One region of the Massilia sp. LXY-6 genome, then DNA from elsewhere that is predicted to be linked to it. Evidence: predicted binding sites of a transcription regulator. Region 1 holds the regulator's gene; each other region holds the start of a gene.
What was found. Region 1 encodes LexA, which represses DNA repair genes until DNA is damaged. Its sites were predicted from a motif close to ACTGTATNNNNATACAGT; they were not measured.

Region 2: a site for LexA is predicted at 1,267-1,284, ahead of ACI48D_RS01910 (PA0069 family radical SAM protein). Genes of this name have one in related genera too.
Region 3: a site for LexA is predicted at 3,223-3,240, ahead of ACI48D_RS13285 (putative DNA modification/repair radical SAM protein). Genes of this name have one in related genera too.
Region 4: a site for LexA is predicted at 2,801-2,818, ahead of ACI48D_RS23825 (ATP-dependent helicase). Genes of this name have one in related genera too.

What each region holds. Positions count from the first base shown of each region.
Region 1 covers NZ_JBKFGF010000001.1:220,858-225,245, forward strand. Annotated here, with positions in the region: gene ACI48D_RS00945 (tetratricopeptide repeat protein) at 1-655, shown strand, start outside; gene ACI48D_RS00950 (tetratricopeptide repeat protein) at 739-1,494, shown strand; gene lexA (transcriptional repressor LexA) at 1,543-2,187, opposite strand; gene rpsF (30S ribosomal protein S6) at 2,462-2,845, shown strand; gene priB (primosomal replication protein N) at 2,886-3,170, shown strand; gene rpsR (30S ribosomal protein S18) at 3,191-3,481, shown strand; gene rplI (50S ribosomal protein L9) at 3,515-3,967, shown strand; gene ACI48D_RS00980 (replicative DNA helicase) at 4,087-4,388, shown strand, end outside.
Region 2 covers NZ_JBKFGF010000003.1:68,457-72,844, reverse strand. Annotated here, with positions in the region: gene ACI48D_RS01910 (PA0069 family radical SAM protein) at 1-1,199, opposite strand, end outside; gene ACI48D_RS01905 (tRNA-uridine aminocarboxypropyltransferase) at 1,310-1,930, opposite strand; gene ACI48D_RS01900 (NADPH-dependent FMN reductase) at 1,968-2,591, opposite strand; gene ACI48D_RS01895 (efflux transporter outer membrane subunit) at 2,666-4,057, opposite strand; gene ACI48D_RS01890 (HlyD family secretion protein) at 4,066-4,388, opposite strand, start outside.
Region 3 covers NZ_JBKFGF010000026.1:95,048-99,435, reverse strand. Annotated here, with positions in the region: gene ACI48D_RS13300 (putative bifunctional diguanylate cyclase/phosphodiesterase) at 1-934, shown strand, start outside; gene ACI48D_RS13295 (SEL1-like repeat protein) at 948-2,483, shown strand; gene ACI48D_RS13290 (DUF2939 domain-containing protein) at 2,561-3,106, opposite strand; gene ACI48D_RS13285 (putative DNA modification/repair radical SAM protein) at 3,253-4,388, shown strand, end outside.
Region 4 covers NZ_JBKFGF010000066.1:32,563-36,950, forward strand. Annotated here, with positions in the region: gene ACI48D_RS23820 (SIR2 family NAD-dependent protein deacylase) at 1-269, shown strand, start outside; gene ACI48D_RS23825 (ATP-dependent helicase) at 653-2,773, opposite strand; gene ACI48D_RS23830 (hypothetical protein) at 3,079-3,267, opposite strand; gene ACI48D_RS23835 (hypothetical protein) at 3,460-3,636, shown strand; gene ACI48D_RS23840 (chromate transporter) at 3,686-4,279, shown strand; gene ACI48D_RS23845 (chromate transporter) at 4,276-4,388, shown strand, end outside.

The sequences.
Region 1 (4,388 bases):
GGAAGCACAATTCCGACTTGGGGAAATGTACTGGTTTGGTGATGGTACGTCCCCCGATCTGAAGAAAGCCGCCGCATGGTTCCAGAAATCGGCGACGGCCGGCAACAAGGATGCCGCCGAATCGCTGCAAGCGCTGAAACGCCGCGAGACGCGCGGCAATGAAATCGTTTATTGGATGAAGGAATATAAAGGCGAAGACCTGACTTCAGGTAAATACGCCTGCGCCACGCCGGATATTCCCGTCGTCTCGAAAACGAATTCCGACATCAAAAAGGTAGCAGACAAGGTGGCAACCTGGCAGGAATGCTACAACGCTGCGGTTGCAAATCTGCAGGGCCTGACGCCGGTACTGAAACATGTGCCCAAGGATGTGGTCGACATGATGACGCCGGCAGAAATCGAGCAGACCCAGTCGCATCTGGACCAGGTATTCGCCAGCGTGGCACGCGCGATGGCCGACAACGCGACTGCCATCCTGGCCCGGCGCGACGCCTGGACCAATGCGACCAATACCTATGTTGCCGAAACCAACAAGAAGGCGGACGAGGCAAGCGCGCGCAACAAGCTGGAGATGATGACTGGCCTGCGCCGGGTGTACGAGTCGAATCAGTCGCTTGCCAACGCGCCCACCGGCGGGAATCCGGCAAATCACTGAAATGCCGTTACAGTTGAGTAATTGGCACATGCCGGTTCTGGCGATATGATGTGCCATTACTCAACTGCATAGATCGATCGCACGTGAAGACTGTCGTTTTTTGCCTGAGCATGCTGTTGGCGGGAAGTTGCGCCGCTGACGAGCTCGCAAGCGCCAACGCGGCGTTTGCCAAGAAGGATTATCCGGACGCCCTGCAGCGCTATACCAGGCTGGCCGGCGCCGGCAATGTCGAGGCCCAGCAGCACCTGGGCGAAATGTACTGGTATGGAGAAGCCGGCAGCGTCGACGAGGCCAGGGCCGAGGCCTGGTTCCGCAAGGCCGCGGCGAAGGGGAATCCCGTTGCCATCGCGTCGCTGGAGCTGATGCGCAAGCGGGTCGAACGCCGTGCCGACATCGATTACTGGGTCGACCGCTACGACGGCTCGGACCTGCAGAGCGGCCAGTACCGCTGCCCGGCGCCGCGTTTCCCCGCCGTCTCCAAGCAGAACGACGAGATCGACCGGGTGTCGGCGAATATGGCGAAGTGGCAGGAATGCTATAACGCCCAGGCGCGTGCCCTGAACGAGGCATCGCCGCTGACCAAGCGGATTCCTGCCGATGTGGCGAAACTGATCAACAAGCCGGAGATGGAGCGCGCGGAAAAGCGCTTGGCCGAGGTATATACGAACCTGACCGAGAGCGCGCAGGTCAAGTCCAAGCTGGTGCTGGCCGACTTTGCCGTGTGGCGGGACGCCACCGACGCCTGGGTCAGGGAGCACAACGATATCGTGAAGAGCACGCCGACCCTGGAACGCGAGCGCGAGCGCGAGAATCGGCGCAACAACCGCGTCAACAATTGACGTGTCGCCGTCCCGGTTTCCCGCCGGGCCGGCGTATCGCCTGCAGGCTTAGTGCCAGGAGCGCAGCAGGCCGACGGCCAGGCCTTCGAGCGCGAACTCGTCGTTCTGCGGGTCGATCGTGATGACGGAGAAGTCCGGGTTTTCCGGCAGCAGTTCGATGGTGCCGCCGTTCTTGCGGTAGCGCTTGACGGTGACTTCGTCGCCGATGCGGGCAACCACGATCTGCCCGTTCTTGGCCGAATCCACTTTCTTGACAGCCAGGAAGTCCCCGTCGCAGATGCCGGCGTCGCGCATCGACCAGCCCTTGACCTTCAGCAGGAAGTCCGGCTTGCTTGAAAACATGGCCGGGTCGACCGAGTAGCTTGCTTCGACGTGTTCCTGGGCCAGGATCGGCGAACCCGCGGCGACGCGGCCGACCAGCGGCAGCGACATCAGCAGGGCAGCCGGCACGGCCGGCAGCGCGGCGGCGTCGGGCGTGGTGTTGCCGACCAGGCGGATGCCGCGCGAGGTGCCCGGCGAAATTTCGATCGCACCCTTGCGCGCCAGGGCTTGCAGGTGTTCTTCGGCCGCGTTGGCCGAGCGGAAGCCAAGCTCCTGGGCGATTTCGGCGCGGGTCGGCGGAAAGCCGGTGTTGTCGATGGCTTCCTTGATCAGGTTGAGAATCTGTTCTTGCCGTGCGGTGAGCTTAAGCATGGTGAGGATCGTGTGCGTAGTGAGCTGTGCGTAGGTGGGCGGTGTCCGGGTCGGACTCGATACCCTGTATTTTTGTACAGTATTGCGCCGGGCGCAAGGGGAATCCGTGCGTTTCGCCGGTTTTTTTTGCCTTGCGGTCACGGCGATGCCTGGAAGACCGCACACGGCGATTGAGCTCTTGACGTTTTTACGGTTATAATGTCGGGCTTTCCCTTCCCACACTCGTCTTGACGCCGAGGTGGGCATTTGTTTAAACGTCCTTAAGGAGTGTTGCATGCGTCATTATGAAATCGTGTTTATCGTCCACCCGGACCAGAGCGAGCAGGTCCCGGCGATGATCGAGCGCTACAAGACCACCGTCACCTCGCGCGGCGGTAACATCCACCGCGTCGAAGACTGGGGCCGCCGTCAAATGGCTTACCAGATCCAGAAGCTGCCGAAGGCACACTACATCTGCATGAACATCGAGTGCGACAACGAGACCCTGGTCGAGCTGGAAACCGCATTCAAATTCAATGATGCCGTGCTGCGTCATCTGACCGTCAAGATGAAGAAGGCCGAAACCGCACCGTCGCCGATGATGAAGTCGGTACAGCGCGAAGACGCAGCCAAGAGCCACCGCGCCGAGCAGGCAGCTGCCCCGGCCGCCGCCGCTTAATTCATTTGAATAAAAGCGCGGAAAGAAGCGCGCACGGGCAGTGAACGAGCTGTTGCTGGTCGCAAGCATCGCGGAACGCGATACCCTGCGCTACACCCCGGCCGGCATCCCCATCGTCAGCGGCACCCTGCAGCACGGGTCGCAGCAGACCGAGGCGGGGATCGCGAGGCAGGTCGAGTTCGAGATTTCCGCGCTTGCCGCGGGAGATATTTCGGGCCGATTCGCCGACGCCGAACTGGGAGCGTCGTACAGGTTCAAGGGATTCCTTGCTCGCAAGAACCGCAACAGCAAAGCCCTGGTGTTTCACATCATTGATTTCATTTAGATTACATACAGGAGCCTCAAATGGCATTCGGTAAAAAGTTCGACAAAAACAAAGCCAAGGAAAAACTGAAGCGCAAACAGCAGAACCCGCTGTTCAAGCGCAAGAAATTCTGCCGCTTCACCGCTGCAAACGTGGAACAGGTCGATTACAAAGACGTCGACACCCTGAAGGATTTCGTCCAGGAAAACGGCAAGATCATGCCGGCACGCCTGACCGGTACCAAGGCGCACTACCAGCGCCAAGTGGACACCGCCATCAAGCGCGCTCGCTACCTGGCCCTGCTGCCGTACACCGACCTGCACAACGCTTAATCGTCGGTCACGACACGTATACTGGAGAATAATATGCAAGTCATCCTGCTGGAAAAAGTCGTCAACGTCGGCAACCTGGGCGACGTGGTCAAGGTCAAGGACGGTTACGCACGTAACTTCCTGATCCCGCAAAAGAAAGCCCGCCGTGCTACCGAGTCGGCCGTGGCCGAGTTCGAAGTCAAGCGCGCCGAACTGGAAAAGGCAGCCGCCGAGAAGCTGGCAGCCGCACAAGGCCAGGGCGAGAAGCTGAGCGGCATGACCATCACCATCGCCCAGAAAGCTGGCGTGGATGGCCGTCTGTTCGGTTCCGTGACCAACTTCGACATCGCTGAAGCCCTGAGCAAGCAAGGTTTCGCCGTCGAAAAGGCCAACGTCCGCATGCCGACCGGCCCGCTGAAGACCACCGGCGAGCACCCGGTTGCCGTCGCGCTGCACACCGACGTCGTCGTCGACGTCACCGTGGCTGTCGTGGGCGAAGCTGCCTAAATAATTCCGGCGACTTATGTTGCCAGAATGAGAAAAAGCCGGGTTCTCCCGGCTTTTTTTATGCCCGGAAAATCACCAATCATTTCAGCCGGCGATGCGGAAAAGGTATAATGTCGGCCATGAACACCCCAGCAGACCCGCAGATCGAGTCGCTCCGCATCCCCCCGCATTCCATCGAAGCAGAACAGTCCGTCATCGGCGGGCTGCTGCGCGATAATGCGGCGTGGGACCGTATTGCCGACTTCATGCATGCGGAGGACTTCTACCGCTACGACCACCGGATCATCTTCGAACAGATGGTCCGCCTGATCAATGCCGGCAAGCCTGCCGACGTGATCACCGTCTACGAGTCGCTCGTCCAGCTCGGCAAGGCCGAGGAAGTGGGCGGGCTGCAGTACCTCAACGCGATGGCGCAGAACAC
Region 2 (4,388 bases), on a different contig from region 1:
TGGGGGCTTGCCTTGACCGGCTTGCGGCGTGCCGTCTGCCCCCCGCCCGCATCCGCCGGCGCGCCGCCGAACAGGTCGAGCTGGGTGACGTCCTCGTCCCTCCGCTGGCAGGCGGCGGCCGAGGGCACGATCAGCGGGCGGCGGAACTGGGCGCCGTCCATCTTGCTGAAGCGGCCATTGAAGCCATCCATGCCGAGTCGCTTGACGGCCTTGGTGAAGCGCTGGCGGATCAGGTCGGCCCACACGCCTTCGCCGCTCATGCGCTTGCCGAAGTCGCTGTCGTACTCCTTGCCGCCGCGCATGTCCTTCATGCGGTTCAGCACGCGTTGCGCACGGTCTGGAAAATGAGCGTACAACCATTGCTGGAACAGCGGATTGACTTCCCACGGCATGCGCAGCACGACATAGTGTGCCCCGACCGCGCCGGCGTCCTTGGCGGCCTCGAGGATGCGTTCGATCTCCGGTTCCGTGATGAACGGGATGATCGGCGCGACACTGACGCTGACCGGGATGCCGGCTTCCGTGAGCGTGCGGATCGCGCGCAGGCGGCGCGCGGGCGCGGCCGCGCGCGGCTCGAGCGTGCGCGCGATCTCGCCATCCAGGGTCGTGATCGTGATCGCGGCGGCGGCCAGGCCCTTCTCCGCCATCGGCGCGATCAGGTCGATGTCGCGCTCGATCAGCGCGGACTTGGTGATCAGGCCATACGGATGCTTGCACTCGGCCAGCACCTGCAGCAGCTCGCGCGTGATGCCGCGTTCGCGCTCGCAGGGTTGATAAGCGTCGGTGTTCACGCCGATGGCGATGCTTTCGGGCACGTAGCCGGGACGCGCCAGTTCGCGCCGCAGCAGGTCGGCGGCGTTCACCTTGGCGAAGATGCGGCTTTCGAAGTCCAGGCCGGGAGACAGCCCGAGGTAGCTGTGCGAGGGCCGGGCGAAGCAGTAGATGCAGCCGTGCTCGCAGCCCCGGTACGGGTTCAGCGAGACCTTGAACGGAATGTCCGGCGAGGCGTTGCGGGTCAGGATGGTTTTGGCGAACTCATCCGTAACAACGGTCTTCGGCGCCGCCGGCGCCTCTTCCTTCAGCCCCGGGACCGTCCAGCCGTCGTCGAAATGTTCGCGGCCGTGGACTTCATAGCGGCCCTGGAGGTTCGACACGGCGCCACGGCCCTTGCGCGGCACCAGCGGCCGCGGAGGGATCATGACCTGCCCTTGCAATTCCACGTCTTCAGCCCAAGCTTGTTGGCGATTCACTATGGCGCTCCCGAGTACTGTATGGATATACAGTATCGTACACCCGCTTTCGTGCGGGTTCAAGCGCGAAATCGTTGGGATTGTTGTTCCACAAACGCGTCGAAGGCATCGAACAGCGGTGCGTAGTGTTCGAGCCGGTGTTCCAGCTGGATCAGCGCATGTGCGGCTGCTTCCAGCGAGGACAACTGGTCCGGCGCATGGGCCTTGCGAATCCGATAAGCGGAGGGCGGCAGGTCCTGCAAGGCCAGGCGCGGCAGGCGCTGCAGCGAAGGATTGACGTAGAGCATCTTGCGGCTCTTGCGCCAGGTGGCGTCCAGCAGCACCAGGCGCAACTTGTCGGGCCGCTCCAGCAGAGCCGGTTCGATACAGGGCGGCGAAGGCAGGCCGAGCGCCGCCTCGCCCGGCAGTTGCGGATACAGCAGCAGTGGCATGCGCCGGTCCGCATGCAAGACCGCGTCGAGCTCCGGTGCCGGGAAAGTCTCGCCCACCAGCAGGCGGCTCGACGGCAGGCACAGGTGCAGCAGGCGCGCGCTGTTCTTGGCATTGTGTACCTCGAGCGGATGCTGCAGCACCAGCAGTTCGACCCGGCTGGCGAGCGGCGTTGCGAAGCGGCAGATGCAGGCGCTTTCCGCCCGCAGGCAGGCGGCACAGGTGGCGCGGCGGGGATTGGTCGTCGTCATGGGCGGCGATTGTACCTCCGCCCGGCCAACACAAAATTCAGAAACTGCCGCCGACCCGCTCCCCGCGCGGCGGCATGTTGTCCGGCACCGGAACCGGCGGATCGTCCTTGCGCAGCGGTTTCAGCGCCCCGCTCCACTGCACCACCTGGTCGAGCATGGCCTCGACCGCGCGTTCGTGGTGCTCGGCCGGATTGAAGGTGGCGAAATTCTCGAAGTCGGTGAACAGCGACAGCATCACCTGGGCGCGCACGTCGGCCACCATCAGTTCGCCCATGACCAGGCGCAGGTTCTCGATCGCGCGCGCGCCGCCCGCGCTGCCGTAGCCGACGAAGCCGGCGGCCTTGTTGTTCCATTCCTTGTACAGGTAGTCGATGGCGTTCTTCAGCGCGCCGGAGGTCCCGTGGTTGTATTCGGGCGTGACGAACACGAAGCCGTCGAACTCGGCGATTTTCGCGGCCCAGGCTTTGGTATGCGGCTGCGCGTACTGACCCATCGAGGGCGGCACCGGCTCGTCCAGCAACGGCAGCTTGAAATCCTGGATGTCGACCAGTTCGAAGGCCGCATCGCCGCGCGTGCCCGCGCATTCCATCACCCAGCGCGCTACGTCCAGCGCCTTGCGTCCGGGGCGGGTGCTGCCCACGATGATTCCGATATTGATCATGCTCGCTCCGATATTGGTAAATGACTCACTGTCCAGCCGATTCTAGTCAGGCCCACCCGAACGGCGCGCCCGATTCACGGTACCGTCCTCCAGCCGCCGCCCAGCGCCCGGTACAAGTCCACATGGGCCGCCAGCCAGCTGGCGCGCAGCTGCAGCACATTGGTCTCGGCGCTGAAGGCGTTGCGCTGGGCGTCCAGCTCCTCCAGGTAGGAGGAGTAACCGTTGCGGTAGCGGTTGTGGGCGATGCGCAGCACCTCGGCGGCGGCCACCCGGCGCGCCTCGGCCTGTTCGAGCTGCTCGCGCAGGCGCTGTACCCCGCTCAAGCCGTTCTCGGTTTCGGCGAAGGCGTTGCGCACCACCGATTCGTAGGCGAACACGGCGCGGTCGCGCAGCGAGGCCGAGATCTCGGCCTGGGCGCGCAGGCGGCCGGCGTCGAAGATCGGCGCCAGCACGCTGCCGCCCACGCTCCACAGCATGGTGCCGGAGCCCAGCAGGTCGGGCAGGCTATGCGCATAGCCGCCCACCGATGCCGTCAGGCGCAGCGACGGCAGCATCTGGTCGCGCGCCGCGGCCAGGCTGGCGTCGGCCGCGGCGAGGGCCGCTTCCGCCTGGGCGATGTCGGGACGGCGCCGCAGCAGTTCGGACGGCAGGCCGGGCGCGATCCCGGGCGGCCGCAGGGCAGCCAGTTCGGCGCCGCGCGCCACCGGTCCCGGGCTGGCGCCCGCCAGCAGGTTCAGGGCATTCTCCTGCTGGGTGATCGACCGTTCCAGCTGGGGCACGACCGCGGCCGTGGTGCGGTACTCGGCCTCGGCCTGGGACAGCTCCAGGCGCGAGCTGTAGCCGACCTCGAACTGGCGCCGCGCCAGCTCCAGCGACTGCTGGCGCGAGGCCAGGGTCTGGCGTGCCAGCGCCAGCTGGGCGTCCAGGCCGCGCAGGTTCAGGTAGCCGGACGCGGTGCTGGCCGCCACCGACAGCGCCACCGCGTCCGCCGCCGCCTGCTGGGCGGCATAGTCGAAGCGCGCCGCCTCGGTCGCGGCGCCCAGCCGGCCCCAGGGGTCGAACTCGTAGGCCGCCTGCACGTTGCCGGTAAAGGTGGTCGACTCGATCGGGGTGCCGAACGGCCCGATCGCGCGCGCCCGGGTCGGCCCCGCGCTGAGCGAGACGCCGGGCTCTTGAGCCGACTGCGCGACCCGGATGCGGGCCTGGTATTCCTGCAGGCGCGAGCGCGCGGTGCGCAGGTCGCCGTTGCGCGCCAAGGCCTGGGCCACCAGGGCGTCCAGCGCCGGATCGCCGAAGGCGCGCCACCATTCCTGCTCGACGGCGGCGTTCGGCCCGACCTGCAGCGGCGCGCGCCAGGCCGCCGGCACCTCGAGCGTGGACGCCGGCTTGTCCTGCACCGGAATTTTGCAACCGGCCAGCAGCAGCAATAGCAACTGCGCCACGCCCGCCGCACACGAAACGCGCAAACCCCTCCTCATCGCTGCTGTCCCTTCGCAGCGGCCGCCGGCGCTCCGGTGTCGATGCTGGCCACCACCGACATGCCCGGCCGCAGGCGCGCGGCCAGCTCCTGGTTCGGATCGATGCTGATCCGCACCGGGATGCGCTGGGCTATCTTGACGAAGTTGCCGGTCGCGTTGTCGGGCGTGATCACCGAAAACTCGGAACCGGTGGCCGGCGAGATCTGCTCGACGTGGCCGCGCAACTTCGCGTGGTTCAGGGCGTCGACCGTGAAGGCGACGGGCTGGCCCAGGCGCACGTTGGCCATCTGGGTTTCCTTCATGTTGGCGACCACCCACA
Region 3 (4,388 bases), on a different contig from region 1:
TCCGGGCCACGGCGAGTCGATCGACGAGCTGCTGCGCCACGCCGACATCGCCATGTACCAGGTCAAGGGCCAGGGCAAGAACGGCCATGCCTTCTACGATGCTTCGATGCAGGACATCTCGCACCAGAAGATCGCGCTCGGCCAGAGCCTGCGGCGCGCGCTCGAAAACGACGAGCTGGAGATGTACTACCAGCCGCAGATCGACGCCGCCAGCGGCCGTATCGTCGGCGCCGAGGCGCTGATGCGCTGGAACCATCCGACCCGCGGCATCGTCACGCCGGGCGAGTTCCTGCCGTTCGCCGAGGAGAACGGCTTGATGATCCCGATCTCGGACTGGATGATCGGCGCCCTGTGCCGCGACATGCTGCATTGGAAGAACATCTGCGCCAACCAGGTGCGGCTGTCGCTGAACCTGTCGCCGCAATACCTGGACCGCGGCGACTTCTTCGAGAAGATGCGCGGCGCCCTGGTGCGCTACGGGATCGCGCCGAGTCAGATCGAAGTCGAGATCACCGAGAACATCTGCATCCGCAATCCGCAGCATGCGATCGAACAGTTGAACAACCTGGGCCAGCTCGGGGTCTCGGTCGCCATCGACGACTTCGGCACCGGCTATTCGTCGCTGGCCTACCTGCACCGCTTCCCGGTCCACACGATCAAGATCGACCAGTCCTTCGTCAAGGAGATCCACGACGAGTACGGCCACTATCCGGTGGTGCTGGCGATCATCTCGATCGCGCGCGGGCTGGGCCTGAACCTGATCGCGGAAGGCGTCGAGACCGAGCCGCAGGCGCGCTACCTGCGCGCCAACGGCTGCATGACGATGCAGGGCTACCTCTACCACCGGCCGATGCCGCTGGGCCGCTTCACGGACGTGCTGCGCACGCAGGGCCTGGCGGCCGGCGCCGGCACCGTGCTCGCGTTCCAGGCCTGAGGACGGTCGCGCCATGCCGGATACCGTTGCGCACCACACGGCCGAATTCCTGCGCGTAAAGGCGCTGGCCGAGCGCGGCGTCGCCAGCGCCCAGCACAGCCTGGGCTTCATGTACGTGAACGGCCAGGGCGTGCCGAAGAACTACGAGCTGGCGGTGGCCTGGTACCGGATGGCGGCCAGCGCCGGCCTCGAACAGGCCCAGTACAACCTCGGCGTGATGTACCAGAAGGGCCAGGGCGTGCCGCAGGACCTGGCGCAGGCCGTGCACTGGTACACCCAGGCGGCCGAGCAGGGGTATGCGGCGGCCCAGTACAACCTGGGCTGGCTGTACGCCAGGGGCCAGGGCATCCCGGCCGACGTGCTGCAAGCCCAGCACTGGTTCAGCAAGGCGGCCGAGCAGGGCGACCCGGGCGCCCAGCACAACCTCGGCATGATGTACGAGGGCGGCAAGGGCGTGGCCCAGGACATCGGGCGCGCCATCGAATGGTACCGCCGCGCCGCCGAACAGAATTACGCGCGCTCCCAGTTCAACCTGGCCCTGCGCTACGAGAGCGGGCAGGGCATCGCGCGCGACGTCCAGGAGGCCGTCCACTGGTTCCGCAAGGCGGCCGAGCAGGGCTATGCGCCGGCCCAGTTCAACCTCGGCCTGCGCTACGACAAGGGACAAGACCTGCCGCAGGACAGCGAAAAGGCGATCCTGTGGTACGGCCGCGCCGGCGAGCAGGGCCACGCCAGCTCGCAATTCAACCTGGGCCTCATCTACGACAGCGGCCACGGCGTCGACCGCGACCCGGACCTGGCGCTGCACTGGTTCCGCAAGGCGGCCGAGCAGGGCCATGCCGGAGCCCAGGACAACCTCGGCCTGCGTTACGAGCACGGCCAGGGCGTCGGCCAGGATCATGCGATCGCGGCGCAGTGGTACCGCAAGGCCGCCGAGCAGGGCTTCGCCGGCGCCCAGTACCACCTCGGCCAGCTCTGCGACGCCGGGAACGGCGTGCCGCAGGACCCACAGCAGGCGATCGACTGGTACCGCAAGGCCGCGGAGCAGGGCCACCTGCGCGCCCAGTTCGACCTCGCGCTGCGCCTGGAAGACGAGGCGATGGTCTGGTACCGCAAGGCCGCCGACCAGGAATACGCACCGGCCCAGTACATGCTGGGCCAGCTGCTGGACCGCGACGATTCCGGCACGGTCGATCCGCGCCAGGCCTACGAGTGGTACCACAAGGCCGCCGACCAGGGCCACGCCCTCGCCCAGTTCGCGCTCGGCCTGCGCTACGACAGCGGCCACGGCGTCGAACGCGACTACGAAGCCGCCCATTTCTGGTACCTGTGCGCGGCCCGCCAGGGCCATGCGCGCGCCCAGTTCAACCTCGGGGTCATGTACGCCAGCGGCCAGGGCGTGCACAAGGACCTGATCGAGGCCTACGCCTGGCTGCACCGGGCCGGCGCCGCCGGCGTCATCCCCGCCACCAGCTACATCCAGCGCATCGCCGCACGCATGGAGCCGGCCCTGCTGGCGCAGGCGAACGGCTATGCCGGCATCGCTTGACCATCACCACGCCGCAAGCCGGGCTGGGGTAAAGTGACGGTGCCGGGCAGACCGTGAGGTGCCTGCCCGGCGTGGATTCAATGCGTGCGGCCCGCCGCGCCGCGCGGCAGTTCGATGCCGGACAGTTTCCAGCGCCACAGGCCCTCGCGCCTGAAGATGAAGCTGCCGCCATCCTCGCTCTTGGCCGCCACCGCGATCCGGTTCCAGCCACGGTAGGCAATCGCATAGTCGACCTTGCGGCCGCGCTCACCGCTATCTCCCGCCGCGCCATTCTCCGGCAGCTTTGCCTTGCCGCTTTCCAGCATGGCGATGACGCCGGCTGGCGACACCATCGCATCGACCAGCGGATTCAGGAAGGCCATCGCCAATGCCTGGCCCATCACGGCAAAGGGATTGGCGGCGGCCTCGGTGTTCTTCGCTTCATTGCCCATCACGGCCATGAGCTGGCCCTTGACGCTTTCGCGCAGGGAGGGGAAGTCGACCTGTTCCGCGACGGCATCCGCATCGTGGTGCTGGATGGCGGAGTGGAGGCGGTGCAACTCCCAATAAGGACTGGCATACAGGGAAGCGGCAAACAGGCCGGTAACAATGGCAGCGGTGACGATGATACGAGAACGATTCATGATGCACGTCGTATGGATGAGAAACAGACATGATAACGGCCCGGCGTCACCAGGGCGGCAAATAAGTCTTTGCCTCGGTGCGTCCGCGCACGCAAACCGACTTTGGAATGCGCTATACTGTTCATCCATACAGTATTTACTGCGCAATGGAACTCAAAGACAAGCTCGAGATCCTGGCCGATGCCGCCAAATACGACGCCTCCTGCGCCAGCAGCGGGGCGCCCAGGCGTGACTCGGCCGACAAGGATGGCCTGGGTGCCACCAACGGCATGGGCATCTGCCACAGCTACACGCCGGACGGGCGCTGCGTGTCGCTGCTGAAGATCCTGCTGACCAACTTCTGCATCTACGATTGCCAGTATTGCGTGAACCGCCGCACGTCGAACGTGCCGCGGGCCCGCTTCGCGGTCGGCGAAGTGGTCAAGCTGACCCAGGATTTTTATCTCCGCAATTACATCGACGGGCTGTTCCTCAGCTCGGGCATCATCCAGTCCAGCGACTACACGATGGAGCAGCTGGTCGAGGTCGCGCGGCGCCTGAGGGAGGAACATCAGTTCCGCGGCTACATCCACCTGAAGACCATTCCCGACGCCGACCCGCGCCTGATCGAACTGGCCGGCAAGTACGCCGACCGGCTGTCGGTGAACATCGAGCTGCCGACCCAGGACAGCGTGAGCCGCCTGGCGCCGGAAAAGAACGTCCACACGATCAAGCTGGCGATGGGGTCGATCCGCACCAGGCTCGACGAGAAGGACGGGCACCCGAAGGCTCCGGCCTTCGCGCCGGCCGGGCAGAGCACCCAGATGATCGTCGGCGCCGACGCCAGCGACGACCGGACCATCCTCAACACGGCCCAGACCCTGTACGGCAGCTATAAACTCAAGCGGGTGTACTACTCGGCCTTCAGCCCGATTCCGCAGAGCCCGTCCAGCGTGCCGTCCGCGCCGCCTCCCTTGCAACGCGAGCACCGCCTGTACCAGGCCGACTTTCTCTTGCGCGGCTACGGCTTCACGGCCGCCGAGCTGATGCCGGAGGCCGGCAACCTGGCGCTCGACATCGACCCCAAGCTGGCCTGGGCGCTGTCCAACCGCGATCACTTCCCGCTCGACCTGAACCGCGCCGACGAAGGCATGATCGCGCGCGTGCCCGGCATCGGGCTGCGCTCGGCCAGGCGCCTGATCGACCTGCGCCGGCTGCGCCGCATCCGCTGGGAAGACCTGTCCCGCCTGCGCTGCAGCCTCAAGAAGCTGGCGCCCTTCGTGCTCACCGCCGACTACAAGCC
Region 4 (4,388 bases), on a different contig from region 1:
TGTTCAACGACGGCCGCTGGCTGGATGGGCGTACCGAAGCCCAGTATGGCCGCTTCGAGGCCTGGCTTGCACGGTCGCGGCGCCTGGTAGTGATCGAGCTCGGGGCCGGCACCGACGTGCCCTCGGTGCGGCGGATGTGCGAAGCCCAGGGTGCGCCGCTGGTCCGCATCAATCCGCGCGAGCCGCAGGTAGCCTCGGCAGGCGATGTCGGTATTGCGGCGGGCGCGCTGGATGCGCTGCGGCGCCTGCGCGAAGCCTTGCCGCAGTGAAATATTATTTCATCCTCTGCACTTGGATGAAATTTTCGATCATCAACAAATTAGTGCGGGACAATAGCCTCTAAAGAGAATTGGCCTTACGAAAATGCTAAGGCATTTCTCAACATCACGTGCTAAATCCTTGATTCCTCAGCTTTTATTTTCATATCCACAGGAAATGTGGATAACTGTGTGGACAAGCCCCTCTTGACAAGCCGGAAGCGCAGTATCGATGCGGGTTTCAACAAATTGCCCGTTCAAGAGGCAAAATTTAATCCCTTATGAATCAATGACTTGTCCAAGCACTGGTTTTGCGCAAAACATGGCTATGGGGCAAATTCCTACAAGGGTAGGACACGGGGGATAACTTTTTCGAACACCCCCTCTTTGCACCCTTATTTCCACGCATTTCGTGCCCGCTCGCGCACCAGCATGCGCACCGCATCGGGCATCGGCTTGCGGCTGTGCGGCGTGTCCGCATTCACCCAGGTGCATTCCTCGTAATGCTTGAGCATGGCCGGGCTGATGAAGCGGGTGCGCTGGGCGTAGACATGACGGTCGCCCATCTGCGCCTGTTGCTTGATGAAGAAGCGGTTCGGCACCACCAGGTGCAGCTGCTCCTTGGCGCGGGTCATCGCGACGTACAGCAGGCGGCGCTCTTCCTCGATATCGTCGGCGCAGCCGGTCGCCATGTCGGACGGGATGCAGCCGTCCACCACGTTCAGCACGTACACCGACTTCCATTCCTGGCCCTTGGCCGAGTGGATGGTCGACAGGATCAGGTAATCCTCGTCGAGCAGCGGCGCACCGGCACGGTCGCTGGTCGCCTCCGGCGGGTCCAGCGTCAGCTCGGTCAGGAAGCTCTCGCGCGAGCCGTAGCCGCCGGCCAGCTGCACCAGCTGGTCGAGGTCGGCCGCGCGCACCGGCGCGTCGTCGTACAGGCGCTCCAGGTGCGGCAGGTACCAGTTGCGCACCAGCTCGACGTCCATCGGCCAGCGCAAACCCGGCGTACGGAGTAGCCGGAACAGCGCCACGAACGCTTCCCAGTCGCCCTGGGCGCGCGCGGGCGCCTCGAAGGCTTCCACCGCCGCCAGCGGCTCGGGCGCCTCCGCCACTGCATCCAGCAGGCGCGCCGCGGTGGCCGGGCCGATCCCGGGAATCAGCTGGGCGACACGGAAGCCCGCCAGCCGCCCGCTCGGATTCTGGGCGAAGCGCAGCACCGCCAGCAAGTCCTTGATGTGGGCCGCTTCCAGGAATTTCAGGCCGCCGAACTTCACGAAGGGGATGTTGCGGCGCACCAGTTCCAGTTCCAGCGCGGCGCTGTGGCTGGCGGCGCGGAACAGCACCGCCTGCTGGGTCAGTGTCGTGCCGGCCTCGCGCTGGGCCAGCACCTGGTTGCAGACCCAGCGCGCCTGCTCGGCCTCGTCCGGAATCAGGACCAGTTGCGGCTTCGCGGTCGATGCCTTATCTGTCCACAGCGTCTTGGCGTGGCGCTCCAGCGCGGCGGCGATCACGGCGTTCGAGGCGTCCAGGATCGGCTCGGTCGAGCGGTAGTTGCGGTCCAGTGTGATGACCCTGGCCGGCTGCGAGAAGGCCTGCGGAAAGTCGAGGATGTTGCGCACCGTGGCGCCGCGGAAGGAATAGATCGACTGCGCATCATCGCCCACTACCATCACGCCCTTCCCGTCCGGCTTCATGCCCAGGATGATGGCGGCCTGCAGGCGGTTCGTGTCCTGGTACTCGTCGACCAGCACGTGGTCGAACAGCGCGCCCAGCTCCGGCCCGAGTTCGGGATCGGCTGCCATCTCGGCCCAGAACAGCAGCAGGTCGTCGTAGTCGAGCACGTTCTGCTCCTGCTTGGCGTCGACGTAGGCGCCGAACAGGCGCTTGAGTTCCGCTTCCCATTCGCTGCACCAGGGGAAGGTCGACTGCAGCACCTCCTTGATGCCGTCGCGGCTGTTGACCACGCGCGAATAGATCGCCAGGCAGGTGCCCTTGAGCGGAAACCGTTTCTGGCCGCCGAGCTGGCCGCCTGGCGTCAGCCCAATCTCCTGGCGCACCATGCCCATCAGGTCTTCCGAATCGCCGCGGTCGTGGATGGTGAACGAGGCTTCGAGGCCGATCCGTCCCGCGTACTCGCGCAGCAGGCGCGCACCGATGCTGTGGAAGGTGCCGGCCCAGGGCAGCCCGGCGCCGGCCTGGCTGGAAGTCTTGAGGATGCGCTGCAGGACGCCGCCGGCGCGCTGCACCATCTCGTTGGCGGCGCGCCGCGAGAACGTCAGCAGCATGATCCGCTGCGGATCGGCGCCGGACTGGATCAGCCGGGCGACGCGGTGCGCCAGCGTGTTGGTCTTGCCCGAACCGGCACCGGCGACGACCAGCAGCGGTCGCGCGGGACCGGCCGGATGCGCGGCGCCGACATCGTGCTCGATGGCCGCGCGCTGTTCGGGATTGAGGGACGCGTAGGGGTCATGCAGCGCGGGTTCGGAAACGCTGGGGTCGGCGGTATCGGGCATAATGCGGCGGGATCTGGAGATGTCGGAACTGTACATTTATCCAGTAGAGTTACGCAAGCGGGATCGTCACCTCCTTGTCATACAGATATCCACAAAATCTGTGAATAACCTTGTGGAAAAGCACCCCCTTGACATGCGGGAAGCAAGAAAGAATGCGGCTTCCAACAAGTTGCCCGTTCCGCGTGCAGCTTGTGAAGTACGCAAAATCAAGGGCTTACGAAGTCAAGTGGCGCACGATTCAAATATTTTTGCAAGATGCGTCGAGGAAATTTTTTGTGTATAAGCGGAGCGCCCACGACACCCGCTCAGGCCGCGGGCGCACGGCGGCGCTCCGGCTCTCCGAGCACCCGTGCGATGACGGCGGCGGCGATATCCCGCGAGCGCAGGAACTCGACCGCCGAGATGGTGCCGTAGAGCTGCTGCAGGGCGACGCCGAGGTCGACGATGTGACGGCGCTGGTCGTCGCGCCGCTGGCCGGTAGAAACTTGATCCATCGGATCTCCTGTCTGGTCGATCGCGGCCGCTTGCCGCAGATGCAGTATCGGCCAGGCAGCGCCTAAGTCAAGAAGAAATGTCTCATCCGCACGTGACGTGCTGATGACGCCAGCGCGCCGCGCGACCGCGTGCGCCGTCTCCGCGCCGCCAGGCCTAGAATGGTCCCGTCATCCACCACCAGCGAGGAAGCCATGAGCATGACTCCCGATCCCGATATGAAACCGGGCGACGAAGCGGAACCGGGCACCCCGGGCGCGGGCGAGGACCTGTGCGAGACCTGCGGCGGCAGCGGCAAGCTGCCCGACGGCAAGACCTGCCCGGAATGCGAAGGCACGGGCCGCGTGATGCGCGGCATCGGCGGCGGCTGAACGCCGTCCACATGGACAGGACGGGGGCGCGGGCGCGATAATTCCGTGCATGACCATCGCGCCCAAGCCCTTGACGGGGGAGCTTGACTCTCCTGCCCGTCCGCAGTCCCTGTCCGATCTCTTCATCTCTTTCACGCTGCTGGCCCTGCAGGGTTTCGGCGGCGTGCTCGCCGTCGTCCAGCGCGAACTCGTCGACCGCAAGCGCTGGCTGACCCAGGAAGAATTCATCGAAGACTGGGCCGTGGCCCAGATCATGCCTGGCCCGAACGTCGTCAACCTGTCGCTGATGATCGGCGGCCGCTGGTTCGGCCTGCCCGGCGCCATGGCCGCGCTGGCCGGACTGCTGGCCGTGCCGCTGGTGCTGGTGCTGGGGCTGGCGGTGCTGCACGACCGCTTCGCCGACAGCCCGCAGGTGGCCGGCGCGTTGCGCGGGATGGCCGCCGTCTCGGCCGGCCTGATCGGCGCCGCCGGCCTGAAGCTGGCGGTGACCCTCAAGCGCAGCCCGCTGCCGATGTCCTGGTGCGTCGCCATCGCGGCGCTCGGCTTCGTGCTGGTGGCGCTGTTGAAATGTCCACTGATCTATGTCCTGGCGGGCTTGGGCGGCCTCGGCTGCGTCCTTACCTGGCACAGGCTGAAGGCATGAGCGCGGCACCCGATACCCTGCACCTGGCGCTGGCCGGGTCCGACTGGCTGAACCTGTTCGGCCATTTCCTGCTGCTGTCGATGATGTCGATCGGCGGCGCGATCTCGAC